DNA from 2 places in the Streptomyces sp. NBC_00223 genome. Region 1 is predicted to be linked to the other one. Evidence: riboswitches for the same ligand, from Rfam matches in the RefSeq annotation. Region 1 holds a riboswitch; the other holds the start of a gene.
The links. A riboswitch is a leader RNA that binds a small molecule or an ion and turns the genes downstream of it on or off. The one in region 1 is predicted to bind thiamine pyrophosphate.

Region 1 (8,062 bases):
GCCGTCGCTGCTGGGCGCGGGCCGGGGCTGAGCCGGGCCGCTCACCCGCCGGCGAGCGGGCCCGTCAGTAGCGGTAGGGGTCGTACGGGTCCGCGTACTCCGCGGACTCGCTGACGTACTGCGGCTGTGACTGCTGCGGCGGCTGCTGCGCGGGCTGCGGCTCGTACGACTGCTCATACGACTGCTCGTACGGCTGCTGCTGTTGGGGGATGTACGGCTGCTGCTGGTCGTAGTAGCCGTAGGAGTCGGGGCCGGGCTGCGGCTCACCGTACTGCGGGGGCGCGGACGGGGTGGGGGGCTGGGGGGTCCAGTCACCGGTGGCCCGGCCGCCGTACCCGTCGTAGCCGTCCGCTGCGGGCTGCTCCTGGTAGGAGGCGGCGGCCTGGTCGTAGCCGTAGCCCTGGCCGCCCCAGCCGGACTGCTCCTGGCCGCCGGCGTAGCCGCCGTCCCCGTACGAGCTGTCGTAGCCGGCCTCGTGCGCGTTCCCGTAGCCGCCCTCGTACCCGCCGTCGTATCCGGCGTTGGCCGCGGCGGGCTGGGGGTCGCCGCCCCAGCCCGCGTAGCCGTGGGCGCCGTAGCCCTCGTAGCCGCCGCTGGTGTACGGGTCCGGGGTGTAGGACGACTGGCCGTCGTAGAGCGGGAACTCGACGCTGTCGTCGTGCATCGGCATCGGCTGGTACACCGCGTCGGGCGCGCCCTGGGCGGCGAGCATGTCCACGTCCTCCGCCGAGGCGACCGAGGCGGCCGGGGCCATCGCGCCTGCGGGGGCGAACTCCTCCTGGACCGGGGTGACTTCGAGCACCGGCTCGGTGACCCGGGGACCTGCGCCCTTGCGGCGGCGGCTGGAGCCGGGCCGCCCGCCGAGCGCCCAGCCGGTGGAGAAACCGCGCTTGTACGACAGGGTGACGAACGTCTGTCCTGCGCCGAACGCGAGCGCGCCCAGCACGATGACGATCACCTCACGCAGATAGACCCCGGTGACCACACCCATGAACCCGCCGAAGGCGAGCAGCCGCCAGCGCAGCCGGGCCTTGTACTGGAGCAGTACCTCACCCAGCAGCCACAGCGCGACGATGCCGAACGCGATGTAGAGCACCGAGTAGCCCATGTGCCCACTTCCTCACCTAGGGGTCACGCCGCCCGCTGGTGCAGTCCGAGGTTCTCGTAGATCTCCAGCGAGGCGGTGGAGTGGTTAAGAGTAATGAAGTGGAGGCCGGGGATGTCCTCGGCGAGCAGTTGCCGGCACATCTCGGTGGCGAACTCGATGCCGATCGCCCGGACCGCGGCCGGGTCGTCCTTCACCGCGAGGATGCGTTCGGCCAGCTCGGGCGGGAAGGGGGCGTTGCCGAGCTGCGAAAACCGCTCGATCTGCCGGACATTGGTGACCGGCATGATCTCGGGGATGATCGGGACCGTACAGCCCGCCGCGTCCACCCGGTCGCGCAGCCGCAGATAGTCCGCCGGGTCGAAGAACATCTGGGTGATCGCGAAGTCCGCGCCCGCCCGGCACTTGTCGACGAAGTGCCGGGTGTCCTCGGCCGGGTCGGTGGAGCGGGGGTGCATCTCGGTGAAGGCGGCGACGCCCACGCAGAAGTCGCCGGACTCCTTGATCAGCCGGACGAGTTCGGCCGCGTAGGTCAGGCCCTTCGGGTGCGGCACCCAGTCGCCGAGCGGGTCACCGGGCGGGTCGCCGCGCACGGCCAGGATGTTGCGGATACCGGCGTCGGCGTACTGCCCGATGATGTTGCGCAGCTCGGCGACCGAGTGGTTGACCGCGGTCAGATGCGCGCACGCGGTCAGGGTGGTGTCCGAGACGATCCGGTCGGTGGCGCGGAGGGTGCCCTCGCGGGAGGAGCCGCCGGCACCGTACGTCACCGAGACAAAGGTCGGGCCGACGGCCTCGATCCGGCGGATCGCGTTCCACAGCGTCCGCTCGCCCTTCTCCGTTCGGGGCGCGGCGAACTCGAAGGAGTACGAGCGCCCGCCGGCCGCGAGGAGTTCACGGATCGTGGTCGAGCCGTCGGTTCGCGTGGAAGGGGTACCCAAAGCCATGTATGCAGGCTAGCCGTGCTCGGCGACCGAGCGTCACCGCACGCTGGCATATGACCGTTTACGTCCGTTTCCCGGACGTTCTCCGTCCAGTACGTGGACACGGGACCTCCGCGCGGAACCGCGGCTCAGTCGTCGTACGACCGTACGATCTTCGCCAGCTCGGCCGCGGCCGCGCCCGGGTCCTCGGCCTCGGTGATCGCGCGGACGACCACGATCCGGCGGGCGCCGGCGGCCAGCACCTGGTCGGCATTGGCGGCGTCGATGCCGCCGATCGCGAACCACGGACGGTCACCGCCGAGCGCCGCCGCGTATCGGACCAGGTCGAGGCCGGGCGCGGGACGGCCCGGCTTGGTGGGGGTGGGCCAGACCGGTCCGGTGCAGAAGTAGTCGGCGCCGGGCTCGACGGCGGCCGCGGCCGCCTCCGCCTCGCTGTGGCAGGAGCGGCCGATGAGCACGCCGTCGCCGAGCAGGGCGCGCGCGGCCGGCACCGGCAGATCGCCCTGGCCCAGATGCAGGACGTCCGCGCCGGCCGCGTGCGCCACGTCGGCCCGGTCGTTGACCGCGAGGAGCTTGCCGTGCCGGCGGCAGGCGTCAGCCAGCACGGCCAGCGCGGCAAGCTCCTCACGTGCCTCGATGCCCTTGTGGCGGAGCTGGATGACGTCCACCCCGCCGGCCAGCGCGGCGTCGGCGAAGGCCGCCAGGTCACCGCGCCCGGTGCGGGCGTCGGTGCACAGATACAGCCGGGCGTCGGCGAGCTGGTCGCGGGCGGTGGTCATCGGCTCCCCCTGGGGCGCTGCTGCGGGTTACACGGCGAGTGCCTGCGCGCGGCGCTTCACCTCGGTCCCGCGATTCTCGCGCAGCGCCTGGGCGGGGGTGCCGGGCAGGGTCGGGTCAGCGGTGAAGAGCCACTCCAGCGCCTCCTCGTCCGAGAACCCGTCGTCCTTGAGAACGGTGAGCGTGCCGGACAGACCCTTGAGGATCTTGCCGTCACCGATGAAGTCGCTGGGCACCATGAGCACCCTGTTCTCACCGCGGCGGACCGCGATCAGCTGCCCTTCCTTGATCAGCGGCCGGATCCGGGTGATTTCGAGACCGAGACGCTCGGCGACCTCAGGCAGCGTGAGCCACGAGGGGACGAGAGCGTCGATGTGTGCGTCAACCGACGAGAAAACAGTCACGGGACAAGCGTGCCATCCGCCGCCGACAAGCGCTGCGGCACGACGCCGTCCGGGCGTCGTGCCGGATGTCACATCCGGCCGCCGGCCCGGTCGTCAGGACACCCGTCACTGGCGGACGGCGGACTTGAGCTGTACGGCCGGGTCGGCGGCGAGCGCGGGGTCGAGTACGGCCGCCCGGGCGATCAGTTTGCGGGCCTGGGCCATGTCACGCGGGCGGCCCACCGCGAGCAGCGCCACCAGGGTCTCCCCGCGCAGCCACAGCACCGACCACGCCGGGCTCTCCTGGTCGCCTCGGGCCAGCATCGTGTCGCCCGCCGCGTGGTCCCCGGCGTACTGCACGAAGCGTCCGAACTGCTCGGACCAGAAGTACGGCACCGGGTCGTAGACCTCGTCGCCGCCCAGCAGGTTGGCCGCGGCCGTCCGGGGGCCCTGCATGGCGTTGTCCCAGTGGTGGACGAGCAGCCGGCGGCCGTAGCGGGCCGAGGGGAAGGAGGCGCAGTCGCCGACCGCGTACACATCGGGCGCGGTGGTGCGCAGCCGCTCGTCGGCCAGTACGGCGCCGTCCGGGTCGAGGGTGACCGCCGAGCCCGCGACCCAGCCGTTGGCCGGGCGGGCGCCGATGCCGACGACCACGGCCGCGGCGGGCAGCCGGGTGCCGTCGGCGAGGACCACGGAACCGGGTTCGAGTGCCGCGACCGGGGAGCCCGTGCGCAGGTCCACGCCGGCCTCCTCGTACCAGGCGCGCATGGGCGCGGTGACGGACGCGGGCAGCACCCCGGCGAGCGGCCGGTCGGCGGCCTCCACGACGGTGACCTCACAGCCCGCCTGGCGGGCGGCGGTGGCGAACTCGGCGCCGATCCAGCCCGCGCCGATCACGACGACGTGCAGCCGCCGGTCGAGTACGGGGCGCAGGGCGGCGGCGTCGTCGAGGGTGCGCAGCGGGTAGACGCCGGGCAGGCCGACGGAGCCGGGGAGGGCGACGGCGTAGGCGCCGGTGGCCAGCACGAGGCGGTCGTAGGGGATCCGGCCGGCGGAGGTGACGACCACGTGGTCGTCGGTGTGCAGGGCCTGGGCCCGCACGTCCAGGCGGAGGTCGACGCCCAGGGCGGCGAAGTCGACGTCGAAGCGGGTGTCGACGGGCTCGCCGCCCTCGGCCGCGCCCAGCAGCACGGCCTTGGACAGCGGGGGGCGGTCGTACGGGGGGTGCGGTTCGTCGCCGACCAGGGTGAGGGGGCCGCGCCAGCCTTGGCGGCGCAGCTCGACGGCGGTCTGGACGCCTGCCATGCCGGCGCCGATGATCAGCGCGGTTCGCTCTACGCTCACGGGGTTCACGGTACGCCGTCGCCTCCCGCTGAGGGGTCCCCGACCCCGGCGCGCCCCCGCCTCCGGCGGGGGTACGGGTCCCCGGCGGGCCTGGCGGCCCGCCCCCTGCCCCGGGCCGGCTCGCGCGCCGCTTCCCCGTGGCTCGCCCCCTGCCGGGCGCTTGCCCGCCTCCGGCGGAGGTTGCGGTTGTTCCCGGCCCGCGGGCCGATGTGCGCGCCTGCGGCGCGCCTTGCCCACCCACCCGCCCATTTCGCGCCTGCGGCGCGGTGCCTGTCCGACGCGGAGGTTGCGGTCGTTCCTGCACGCGGGCCCCCGGCGGGGGTACGGGTCCCCCGGCGGGGCGCGCCGCACGTCCGTGCGGGGTGACCCCCTCGTCCCCGGGGCCCCTTCGGGCCTGGGCAGCCCCGCCCCTCGGCTCGCGCGCCGCCGCGCGGGGGCACCACCCCCCGCGGGGGGACGGGCCTCGGCCCGAGAGGCAGGCCGCGCCGACGCGCGGGCACCCGGCGGGCGCGCGTCGTGGCGCGCCGCACGTCCGTGCGGGGTGACCCGCGCCTGGCGGCGCGGGTTGGCTCCCACCCGCACCACCCGTGCGGGTGGGAGTTCGTCTGCGGGTCTCCCTGTGGGGGCGCAGCGCCGTCGGCGAGTGCGGGTTCGTGGGTGGTGGGGCGGGCCGCCGTGGCGCGCCGCACGTCCGTGCGAGGTGCCCGCAGAGGTCGCCTTGTCCGCACGGGCGGGCGCCGCGGCGCCGTCGGCGGCTGCTGGTGCGTGGCGGGCGGGAGACGTGCAGAAGTCGTCCTGTCCGCACAGGCGGGCGCCCCGGCGCCGTCGACGGGTGCGGGTCCGTGGTCGGGGCTTCCCGGTGGGGATAGGGTGCTGGGGTCACGCGGGAGTCCGGGCGTACCGGGCTGAGAGGGCGGCTGGGCGGTCGCCGACCGTACGAACCTGATCCGGGTCATGCCGGCGAAGGGAGAAGCCGAAACCTCATGTGTACTGACCTCACCGCGGACCTGCTCGTCGTGGGCGGCGGGATCATCGGCCTGGTCACCGCCTGGCGGGCGGCCCAACGCGGCCTGACCACCACCGTCGCCGACCCCTCCCCCGGCGGCGGAGCCGCCCGCGTCGCGGCCGGGATGCTGGCCGCCGTCACCGAACTGCAGTACGGCGAGCAGACGTTGCTCGACCTCAACCTCGCCTCGGCCGCGCGCTGGCCCGACTTCACCGCCGAACTCACCGACGCCACCGGCCTCGGCACCGGTTACCGCCCGTGCGGCACCCTGGCCGTCGCGCTGGACGCCGACGACCGCGCGCACCTGCGCGACCTGCACACGTTCCAGACCTCGCTCGGCCTGGAGTCGCAGTGGCTCAGCGGCCGGGACTGCCGCCGTCTCGAACCGATGCTCGCGCCCGGCGTACGCGGCGGCCTGCGGGTGGACGGCGACCACCAGGTCGACCCCCGCAGACTCGCCGCCGCCCTGCTGCGGGCCGCCGAACTCGCCGGGGTGACCTTCCTGCGTACGGCCGTCGCCCGGATCGAGCGCGTGGGCGACCGGGTGACGGGGGCGCGGCTCGCGGACGGTACGACGGTCGCCGCCGGCCGGACCGTACTGGCCGCCGGCAGTGAGAGCGGCCGGATCGCGGGCCTGTCCGACGACGTACTGCCCCCGGTGCGCCCGGTGAAGGGCCAGATCCTGCGGCTGCGGATTCCGCCGGGCCACGCGCCCTTCCTGTCCCGTACGGTACGGGCGGTGGTGCGCGGCAGCCATGTGTACCTGGTGCCGCGGGAGAACGGCGAACTGGTACTGGGCGCGACCAGCGAGGAGTTCGGCTGGGACACCACGGTCACCGCCGGTGGCGTGTACGAACTGCTGCGGGACGCACACGAGTTGCTGCCCGGCATCACCGAACTGCCGCTCACCGAAATGCTCGCGGGCCTGCGCCCGGCCTCCCCCGACAACGCGCCGCTGCTCGGCTCGACCGCGCTGGACGGGCTGTTGCTGGCCACCGGGCACCACCGCAACGGCGTACTGCTCACCCCGATCACGGGTGACGTCATGTCCGAGGTGCTGGCGAGCGGCGAACTCCCGGACTACGCAAGGGCGTTCGCCGTGAGTCGGTTCGCCCCCGTACGGCAGGAGCAGCCGGTATGAGGGCCGACGCGATCACGGTGCTGGTCAACGGGGAGCGGCGGGCGCTGGAGCAGCCGGTCGCGCTCGACGCGCTGGTGGCGACGTTCACGGCCGCGCCCTCCGGGGTGGCGGCCGCGCTCAACGAGACCGTCGTCCCGCGCGGTCGCTGGGCGGCCACGGCCCTCGCCGACGGCGACCGGGTCGAGATCCTCACCGCCGTCCAGGGAGGCTGAGCCATGACCACGGTCACCGCGCACGCCGATCCGCTGCGGATCGGGGACGCCGTCTTCTCGTCCCGGCTCATCATGGGCACCGGCGGGGCGCCGAGCCTTGAGGTGCTCGAACAGGCGCTGGTCGCCTCGGGCACGGAGCTGACCACCGTCGCGATGCGGCGGATCGACCCGCGTACGAAGGGTTCCGTGCTGTCGGTGCTCGACCGGCTCGGCATCCGGGTGCTGCCGAACACGGCGGGGTGCTTCACCGCGGGCGAGGCCGTACTGACCGCGCGGCTGGCGCGGGAGGCGCTGGGCACGGACTGGGTGAAGCTCGAAGTGATCGCCGACGAGCGTACGTTGCTGCCCGATCCGGTCGAACTCCTCGACGCGGCCGAGACATTGGTCGACGACGGGTTCACGGTGCTGCCGTACACCAATGACGATCCGGTGCTGGCACGCAAGTTGGAGGACGTGGGGTGCGCGGCGATCATGCCGCTGGGGTCGCCGATCGGCTCCGGGCTCGGTATCCGGAACCCGCACAACTTCCAGCTCATCACCGAGCGGGCGGGGGTGCCGGTGGTGCTGGACGCGGGGGCGGGTACGGCGTCGGACGCGGCGCTGGCGATGGAGTTGGGGTGTGCGGCGGTGATGCTCGCGTCCGCGGTGACGAGGGCGCAGCGGCCGGTGCTGATGGCTGAGGCGATGCGGGGTGGGGTGGAGGCGGGGCGGCTCGCTTGGCGCGCGGGGCGGATTCCGCGGCGCCACTATGCCGTGCCGTCCTCCCCGGCGGACGGCACGGCCACCCTCGACCCCGAACGCCCGGCGTTCTGACCCTCCCCCACGCCTGCGGCGGGCTTTTCCCCCCACCCACCCGCCCTTTCCCGCGCCCCGGCGCGTCAGCGCGGACCCCGGACGGCGGGCCGGGGCCAGCCCGGCCTCCGCCGGAGGCGGGCAGGGCGCCAGCAGGGGTCGGCCGCACGGCGCCGCGCGAAGCCGCCGCAAGCGAGGCGAAGCGCCGCAGGCGCAAGAACGGCAAGCGCGCGCGGCAAACGCGCCGCAGGCGCGAAAAGGGCGGGCGGGTGGGGGAAACGCGCCGCAGGCGCGAACACCGGCCCGCGGACCGGGAACGACCCCACCCTCCAACGGAGGTGGGCAAGGCGCCAGCAGG
Region 2 (8,062 bases), 4.7 Mb from region 1:
CAACGGCTTCTTCAAGGAGAACGTCGTCGTCGAGCAGGCGTTCGCCAAGGACGCGAAGAAGACCGTACAGAAGGTGCTGGACGAGGCCGGAGTGACGCTGAAGGGCTTCGCCCGCTTCCGTGTCGGCGTCTGAGCAGCGAATGACCGACGGCCCCGCTAGGGTCGTACGCGGTCGGCCGCCCGCCGGCCGGCCGCAGAGGTGACGAGGAGGCCATTGCCGTACAGGGAACCCTTGAGGACCCTCGGCAGTGGCCTCCTCAGTACGTGCACGAGGAGAATTCCATGGACGATGGCGCCGACAAAGCCCACGACACAGCCGGCCACGGCACCCGCAACGGTGTCGCGCCCCGCCGCTATCTGCTGAAGCTGTCCGGCGAGGCGTTCGCCGGAGGAGGAGGGCTCGGCGTCGACCCGGACGTCGTGCACGCCATCGCCAGGGAGATCGCCGCCGTCGTCAGGGACGGGTACGAGCTCGCACTCGTGGTCGGCGGCGGCAACTTCTTCCGCGGCGCCGAACTCCAGCAGCGCGGCATGGACCGCGCCCGCTCGGACTACATGGGCATGCTCGGCACCGTGATGAACTGCCTCGCCCTCCAGGACTTCCTGGAGAAGGAGGGCATCGAGACCCGGGTGCAGACCGCCATCACCATGGGACAGGTCGCCGAGCCGTACATCCCGCTGCGCGCGGTCCGGCATCTGGAGAAGGGCCGCGTCGTGATCTTCGGCGCCGGTATGGGCATGCCCTACTTCTCCACCGACACCACCGCCGCCCAGCGCGCGCTGGAGATCGACGCCGCGGCCATGCTGATGGGCAAGAACGGGGTCGACGGGGTCTACGACTCCGACCCCAAGCACAACCCGGACGCGGTGCGCTTCGACGCCCTTGAGTACAGCGAGGTGATCGCCCGGGACCTGCGGGTCGCCGATCTCACCGCGATCACCCTGTGCCAGGACAACAAGCTGCCGATCCTCGTCTTCGAGCTGCTCGCCGAGGGCAACATCGCGCGGGCGGTCAAGGGTGAGAAGATCGGCACGCTGGTCAACGACCGGGGTACCCGGGAGTAACGGCGGCCGGGGCACCGCGCCCCCGACACGCCCCGCCCGTCCGGTACGGGGATGGACAACAGGCTGCCCGGTCGGACACCGTGCAGGAAGACGCGCGCAGGGACCAGGCTCTGCCTTCCGAAAACCAGGAGCACATGGTGATTGAAGAAACCCTCCTTGAGGCCGAGGAGAAGATGGAGAAGGCCGTCGTCGTCGCCAAGGACGACTTCGCGGCGATCCGTACGGGCCGTGCGCACCCGGCGATGTTCAACAAGATCGTGGCCGAGTACTACGGCGCCATCACCCCGATCAACCAGCTCGCCTCCTTCGCGGTGCCCGAGCCGCGGATGGCCGTGATCACCCCCTTCGACAGCAGCAGCCTGCGCAACATCGAAGAGGCGATCCGCAACTCCGACCTCGGGGTCAACCCGAGCAACGACGGCCGCATCATCCGGGTGGTCTTCCCGCAGCTCACCGAGGAGCGCCGGCGGGACTACATCAAGGTCGCCAAGACCAAGGGCGAGGACGCCAAGATCTCCATCCGCAGCGTCCGCCGCAAGGCCAAGGAGACCCTCGACAAGCTCGTCAAGGACGGCGAGTCCGGCGAGGACGAGGTGCGCCGCGCTGAGAAGGAGCTGGACGACATCACGTCCAAGTACGTGGGCCAGGTCGACGAGCTGCTCAAGCACAAGGAAGCCGAGCTGCTGGAGGTCTGACCGGCCCGCTCCGGCAGCGGGCGGCCTCCGCCCGCGGCCCTGCGGAAGACCGCCCGCGCCCCCCGGCGGCGTGGCCGCGCCCGTATCCACCGGGTCCGCGCCCGTACCACCGGGCGGGTGCGCCTGTGCCCGTACTGCCCCGACCATCCATCCCATCACCGGCCCACCACCCGACGACGACGCGAGGCGAAGCTCCGTGAACGACTCTTCCTGGGGCGCTTCGCCACGCGCCGGGCACGCGGGAGACACCGCATATCCGGCGGGTTCCCCCGCCGAACCCGGGACCAGGAGGAAGACTCCTTCCATGCCGCCACCGCCGCCTTCCCCGGAACCGCAGCCCGCGCCCGCGAAGAAGTCCGCCGGGCGGAATCTGCGGGCCGCGATAGGGGTGGGGGTCGGCCTCGGCGCGATCATCGTCGCGGCGCTCTTCATCGTGAAGGCGGTCTTCGTCGGCGTCGTCGTGGTCGCCGTCGTGATCGGCCTGTGGGAGCTGACCTCGCGGCTGGCCGAGCGCAAGGACATCCACGCGGCGCAGATCCCGCTCACCGTCGGCGGCGCCGGGATGGTCGTCGCCGGATACGTCAGCGGCGCCGACGGGGCCTGGGTGGTCATGGCGCTGACCGCGCTGGCCGTCCTGGTCTGGCGGATGGCCCAGCCGCCGGAGAACTATCTGCGCGACGTCACGGCCGGGATCTTCGCCGCCTTCTACGTCCCCTTCCTCGCCACCTTCGTGGTGATGATGCTCGCCGCGGACGACGGCCCACGCCGGGTCCTGGTCTTCCTGCTGCTCACCGTGATCAGCGACACCGGCGCCTACGCGGTCGGCTGGCGCTTCGGCCGGCACAAGCTCGCGCCGCGGATCAGCCCCGGCAAGACCCGCGAGGGCCTGTTCGGCGCGATCTCCTTCGCCATGGTGGCCGGGGCCCTGCTGATGCAGTACGTCATCGACGACGGCCGCTGGTGGCAGGGCCTGCTGCTGGGCCTCGCCGCCGCCGTCAGCGCCACGCTCGGCGACCTCGGCGAGTCCATGATCAAGCGTGACCTGGGCATCAAGGACATGGGCACGCTGCTGCCCGGCCACGGCGGCATCATGGACCGGCTCGACTCGCTGCTGCCCACGGCCCCGGTGGTCTGGCTGCTGCTGGTCGCCTTCGTCGGCAAGGGCTGAGCGCCCCTTCCCGCCGCCTTCCCGCCGCCGCGACCCCTTCCCGCCGTCGCGCTGCCGGGCTCCCGCACCCGGAAGACCCTGTGGCGCACCCGGAAAACCCTCCGGCAAAAGGGTGAGAGACTGGGACGCATGCCTGCACCCGGTGAACTGACTTTCGCCGTGCCGCGCGGAGTCAAGAAGCCGCCGCGGCACCTCGCCGACCTCTCGCCCGCGGAGCGGAAGGAGGCGGTGGCCGCGCTCGGGGAGAAGCCCTTCCGGGCCAAGCAGCTCTCGCAGCACTACTTCGCCCGCTTCACCGACGACCCGGCCGCCTGGACCGACATCCCGGCGGCGGCCCGCGGCAAGCTCGCCGACGACCTGCTGCCCGAGCTGATGACCGTCGTCCGGCACGCGTCCTGCGACGACGGTGACACCCGCAAGACGCTGTGGCGGCTCTTCGACGGCACGCTCGTCGAGTCCGTGCTGATGCGCTACCCGGACCGGGTGACGATGTGCATCTCGTCACAGGCCGGCTGCGGGATGAACTGCCCCTTCTGCGCGACCGGTCAGGCCGGTCTCGACCGCAATCTGTCGACCGCCGAGATCGTGCACCAGATCGTCGCGGGCATGCGCAGCCTGCGCGACGGCGAGGTGCCCGGGGGCCCGGCCCGGCTGTCGAACATCGTCTTCATGGGCATGGGCGAGCCGCTCGCCAACTACAACCGGGTGATCGGCGCCATCCGCCGGCTGACCGACCCCGAGCCCGACGGCATCGGCCTGTCGCAGCGCGGTATCACCGTCTCCACGGTCGGTCTGGTCCCGGCGATGTACCGGTTCGCCGACGAGGGCTTCAAATGCCGCCTCGCGGTCTCCCTGCACGCGCCCGACGACGAGCTGCGCGACACCCTCGTGCCCGTCAACACCCGCTGGAAGGTCCGCGAGGTCCTGGACGCCGCCTGGCACTACGCCGAGGTCTCCGGCCGCCGTATCTCCATCGAGTACGCGCTGATCCGGGACATCAACGACCAGGCGTGGCGCGCCGACCGGCTGGGCCGGATGCTCAAGAACCACCGGGTGCACGTCAATCTGATCCCGCTCAACCCCACTCCGGGCTCGAAGTGGACGGCCTCCCGCCCCGAGGACGAGCGGGCGTTCGTGGCCGCGCTGGAGGCCCACGGCGTGCCGGTGACCGTACGGGACACCCGCGGCCAGGAGATCGACGGCGCGTGCGGACAGCTGGCTGCGGCGGAACGCTGACCTGCTGCTATCGTGCACGGGTAGTCCGACCTTCACACAAATGAACATTCCGACAGGGGAGCGCCTGAGACGGCGCTGAGAGTGCGGCCCCCGAGGCCGCAGACCCTCGGACCTGATCCGGGTCATACCGGCGTAGGGAGTCAGCCTCATGAACACCATCCGTCGGCGTGCCATCGGCGCGCTCGTCCTGGCCACCGCGGGCGTCACGGCCCTCGCGGGCTGCGGCAGCGACTCCGGGTCGTCCGGGTCTTCCGGCACCAAGGGCGCGAACTCCAAGACGGTCACGCTGGTCAGCCACGACTCCTTCGCGGCGTCCAAGTCCGTGCTCGCGGAGTTCACCAAGGAGACCGGCTACACCGTCAAGGTGCTGCGCGGCGGTGACGCGGGCGCGGCCGTCAACCAGGCGATCCTCACCAAGGGCCACCCCCGCGGCGACGTCTTCTTCGGCGTCGACAACACGCTGCTCTCCCGCGCCCTCGACAACGGCCTGTTCGACCCGTACGAGGCCAAGGGCCTCGACCAGGTGTCCGCCGACGTCCAACTCGACGCGGACAAGCACCGGGTGACCCCGATCGACTCGGGCGACGTCTGCGTCAACTACGACCGCGCGTACTTCGCCGCGCATCACCTCGCGCCGCCGGAGACCTTCGCCGACCTGGTCAAGCCCGAGTACAAGAACATGCTGGTCACCGAGAACGTCGCCACCTCCTCACCGGGCCTGGCCTTCCTGCTCGGCAGCGCGGCCACCTTCGGCGACGACGGATGGCAGGGCTACTGGAAGCAGCTCAAGGCCAACGGCGTCGAGGTGGTGGACGGCTGGGAGCAGGCGTACGACGACCGCTTCTCCGGGTCGTCGGCGGGCAAGAAGGCCAAGGGCGACCGTCCGCTGGTCGTCTCCTACGCTTCCAGCCCGCCCGCCGAGGTGGTCGGCGTCAGCCCCGAACCCGCGCAGTCGCCGGTCGGTGTGTCCACGGGCACCTGCTTCCGGCAGATCGAGTTCGCCGGGCTGCTGCACGGCGCGAAGAACACCGAGGGCGGCAAGGCGCTGATCGACTTCCTGCTGAGCAAGGAGTTCCAGCAGGACATGCCGCTCCAGATGTACGTCGACCCGGTCCGCCGGGACGCCGCCGAGCCGGAGCTGTTCACCAAGTACGGGGCGCGGATCGACCACCCGACGACGCTGGCGCCGGAGAAGATCGCCGCCGAGCGGGACACCTGGGTCAAGGCGTGGAACTCGATCGTCCTGTAATCGCACCGGAAGGGCCGCCGGCACCGCCTGAGCAGCCCGAGCGGCCGACGCCCTCGGCGCGGTCCGCACGTCCGGCCCGCCGAGCGGTCCCGCGTGTCTCGCGCGGGACCGCTGTCCGGCTCGCCCTGATGGCCCTGCCCGCCGCCTTCTTCGCGCTCTTCTTCGCCTACCCGGTCGCCACGATCGTCGGGCGCGGTCTGCGCCAGGACGGCGGCTGGCGGCTCGGCCGGATCGGCGACGTGCTCGGCGACGGCTCGATCAGGCACGTCCTGTGGTTCACCTGCTGGCAGGCGGCCGCCTCCACCGCGCTGACGCTGGCGGTCGCGCTGCCGGGCGCGTATGTCTTCGCGCGTCTGGACTTCCCCGGCAAACGGCTGCTGCGGGCGGTCGTCACCGTGCCGTTCGTGCTGCCGACCGTCGTCGCGGGCTCCGCCTTCCTGGCCCTGCTCGGGCACAACGGCTTCACCGACGCGCTCTTCGGCGTCCGGCTCGACACCTCGGTGTGGGCGATCCTCATCGCCCATGTCTTCTTCAACTACGCGGTCGTCGTCCGTACGGTCGGCGGGCTGTGGGCGCAGCTCGACCCGCGGCAGGAGGAGGCGGCACGGATGCTGGGCGCGAGCCGCTTCGCCGCCTGGCGGCGAGTCGTGCTGCCCGCGCTCGGGCCGTCCGTGGCGGCGGCCGGGCTGATGGTCTTCCTGTTCACCTTCACCTCCTTCGGAGTGATCCAGGTGCTGGGCGGGCCGACGTACTCCACGCTCGAAGTCGAGATCTACCGGCAGACCGCCGAGATGCTGGACCTGCCGACCGCCGCCGTGCTGACGCTGGTGCAACTCGCCGCGGTGGTCGCGATCCTGACCGTGCACGCCTGGACGGTACGGCGCCGCGAGTCGGCGCTGCGGCTGGTGGACGCCGCCCGCACCGCGCACCGGCCGCGCGGAAGGGGTGAGTGGGCGCTGCTCGGCGCGGTGCTCGCCGTGATCGCGCTGCTGATCCTGCTGCCGCTCGGTGTGCTCGCCGCCCGCTCGCTCGACGCGCCCGGCGGCTACGGCTTCGGCTTCTACCGCGCCCTCGGCTCCTCCGGTGACGGCACCTTCCTGGTCGCGCCCCTGGAGACGGTCTGGAACTCGCTGCGGTACGCGGCCGTCGCCACCGTCATCGCCCTCGTGATCGGCGGGCTGGCCGCTGCGGCGCTCACCCGCCGGGCCGGCCGGTTCGTCCGCGGCTTCGACGCGCTGCTGATGCTGCCGCTGGGCACCTCGGCGGTCACCGTCGGCTTCGGCTTCCTGATCACCCTGGACACGCCGCCGCTCGATCTGCGGGACTCCTGGCTGCTGGTGCCGCTCGCCCAGGCGCTGGTCGGCGCGCCCTTCGTGATCCGGGTCATGCTGCCGGTGCTGCGGGCCGTCGACCACCGGCTGCGGGAGTCCGCGGCGGTGCTCGGCGCGTCCCCGGTGAAGGTCTGGCGCGAGGTCGAACTCCCCATCGTCGGGCGGGCGCTGGGCATCGCGGCCGGCTTCGCCTTCGCGGTGTCACTGGGCGAGTTCGGCGCGACCGTCTTCATCGCCCGGCCCGACAGCCCCACCCTCCCGGTCGCCGTCGCCCGGCTGCTGGGCCGGGCCGGGGAGGTCAACTACGGCCAGGCGATGGCCCTGAGCACCATCTTGATGCTGGTCTGCGCCGCGTCGCTGCTGATCCTGGAGAACCTCAGGACCACCGCACCCACCGGGGAGTTCTGACGATGACCACCACGACCGCGCTGCTCGGTATCGAGGCCGCGACCGTACGCTTCGGGGCCAGGACCGCGCTGGACGCCGTCGACCTGGAGGTCGCCGCGCACGAGATCGTCTGTGTGCTCGGGCCCAGCGGCAGCGGCAAGTCCACGCTGCTGCGGGCCGTCGCGGGCCTCCAGCACCTCGACGGCGGGCGGGTGCTGCTGGACGGCGCCGATCAGACGGGGGTGCCCGCACACCGCCGCGGGGTCGGGCTGATGTTCCAGGACCACCAGCTCTTCCCGCAGCGCGACGTCGGCGGCAACGTCGGCTTCGGGCCGCGGATGCGCCGCGAGCCGCGCGACCGGCGCGAGCGCCGGGTCGCCGAACTCCTCGACCTCGTGGGCCTGCCCGGCGCCGGCGGGCGCGCGGTCGCCACGCTCTCCGGCGGCGAGCAGCAGCGGGTCGCGCTGGCCCGCGCGCTCGCCCCCGAGCCGCGGCTGCTGATGCTCGACGAACCCCTCGGACAGCTCGACCGCTCGCTGCGCGAACGGCTCGTCGTCGAACTCCGCCAGCTCTTCCGTCGGTTGGGCACGACCGTGCTGGCCGTCACCCACGACCAGGGCGAGGCGTTCGCGCTCGCCGACCGGGTCGTGGTGATGCGCGACGGGCGGATCGCCCAGTCCGGTACGCCGCTCGATGTCTGGCAGCGGCCCGCGTCGGAGTTCGTCGCGCGCTTCCTCGGCTTCGACAACATCGCCGACGGCGAGGTCAGCGGCGGCACGGCCGTCACGGAGTGGGGCAAGGTGCCGGTGCCCGACGGCACTTCGGAGGGCGTGGTCCGGCTGATGGTCCGCCCCGGCGGCGTACGGCTCGGCCCGCCCGAGGGGGCGCTGCGCTGCGAGGTGGTCGCGCGGACCTTCCGCGGCGGGCATGT

Region 2: it holds a riboswitch for thiamine pyrophosphate, as region 1 does, so the genes downstream of both, OHA30_RS27095 (thiamine ABC transporter substrate-binding protein) here and thiO (glycine oxidase ThiO) in region 1, are expected to answer to the same signal.

What each region holds. Positions count from the first base shown of each region.
Region 1 is NZ_CP108109.1:1,655,705-1,663,766, forward strand. Features, by position in the region: gene OHA30_RS06975 (terpene synthase family protein) at 1-31, shown strand, start outside; gene OHA30_RS06980 (hypothetical protein) at 65-1,108, opposite strand; gene metF (methylenetetrahydrofolate reductase [NAD(P)H]) at 1,132-2,052, opposite strand; gene thiE (thiamine phosphate synthase) at 2,178-2,828, opposite strand; gene OHA30_RS06995 (Rv2175c family DNA-binding protein) at 2,856-3,230, opposite strand; gene OHA30_RS07000 (NAD(P)/FAD-dependent oxidoreductase) at 3,336-4,553, opposite strand; TPP riboswitch at 5,427-5,539, shown strand; gene thiO (glycine oxidase ThiO) at 5,537-6,700, shown strand; gene thiS (sulfur carrier protein ThiS) at 6,697-6,912, shown strand; gene OHA30_RS07015 (thiazole synthase) at 6,916-7,725, shown strand.
Region 2 is NZ_CP108109.1:6,322,686-6,330,747, forward strand. Features, by position in the region: gene tsf (translation elongation factor Ts) at 1-133, shown strand, start outside; gene pyrH (UMP kinase) at 283-1,065, shown strand; gene frr (ribosome recycling factor) at 1,203-1,760, shown strand; gene OHA30_RS27085 (phosphatidate cytidylyltransferase) at 1,906-2,928, shown strand; gene rlmN (23S rRNA (adenine(2503)-C(2))-methyltransferase RlmN) at 3,058-4,164, shown strand; TPP riboswitch at 4,209-4,320, shown strand; gene OHA30_RS27095 (thiamine ABC transporter substrate-binding protein) at 4,313-5,413, shown strand; gene OHA30_RS27100 (ABC transporter permease) at 5,542-7,152, shown strand; gene OHA30_RS27105 (ABC transporter ATP-binding protein) at 7,155-8,062, shown strand, end outside.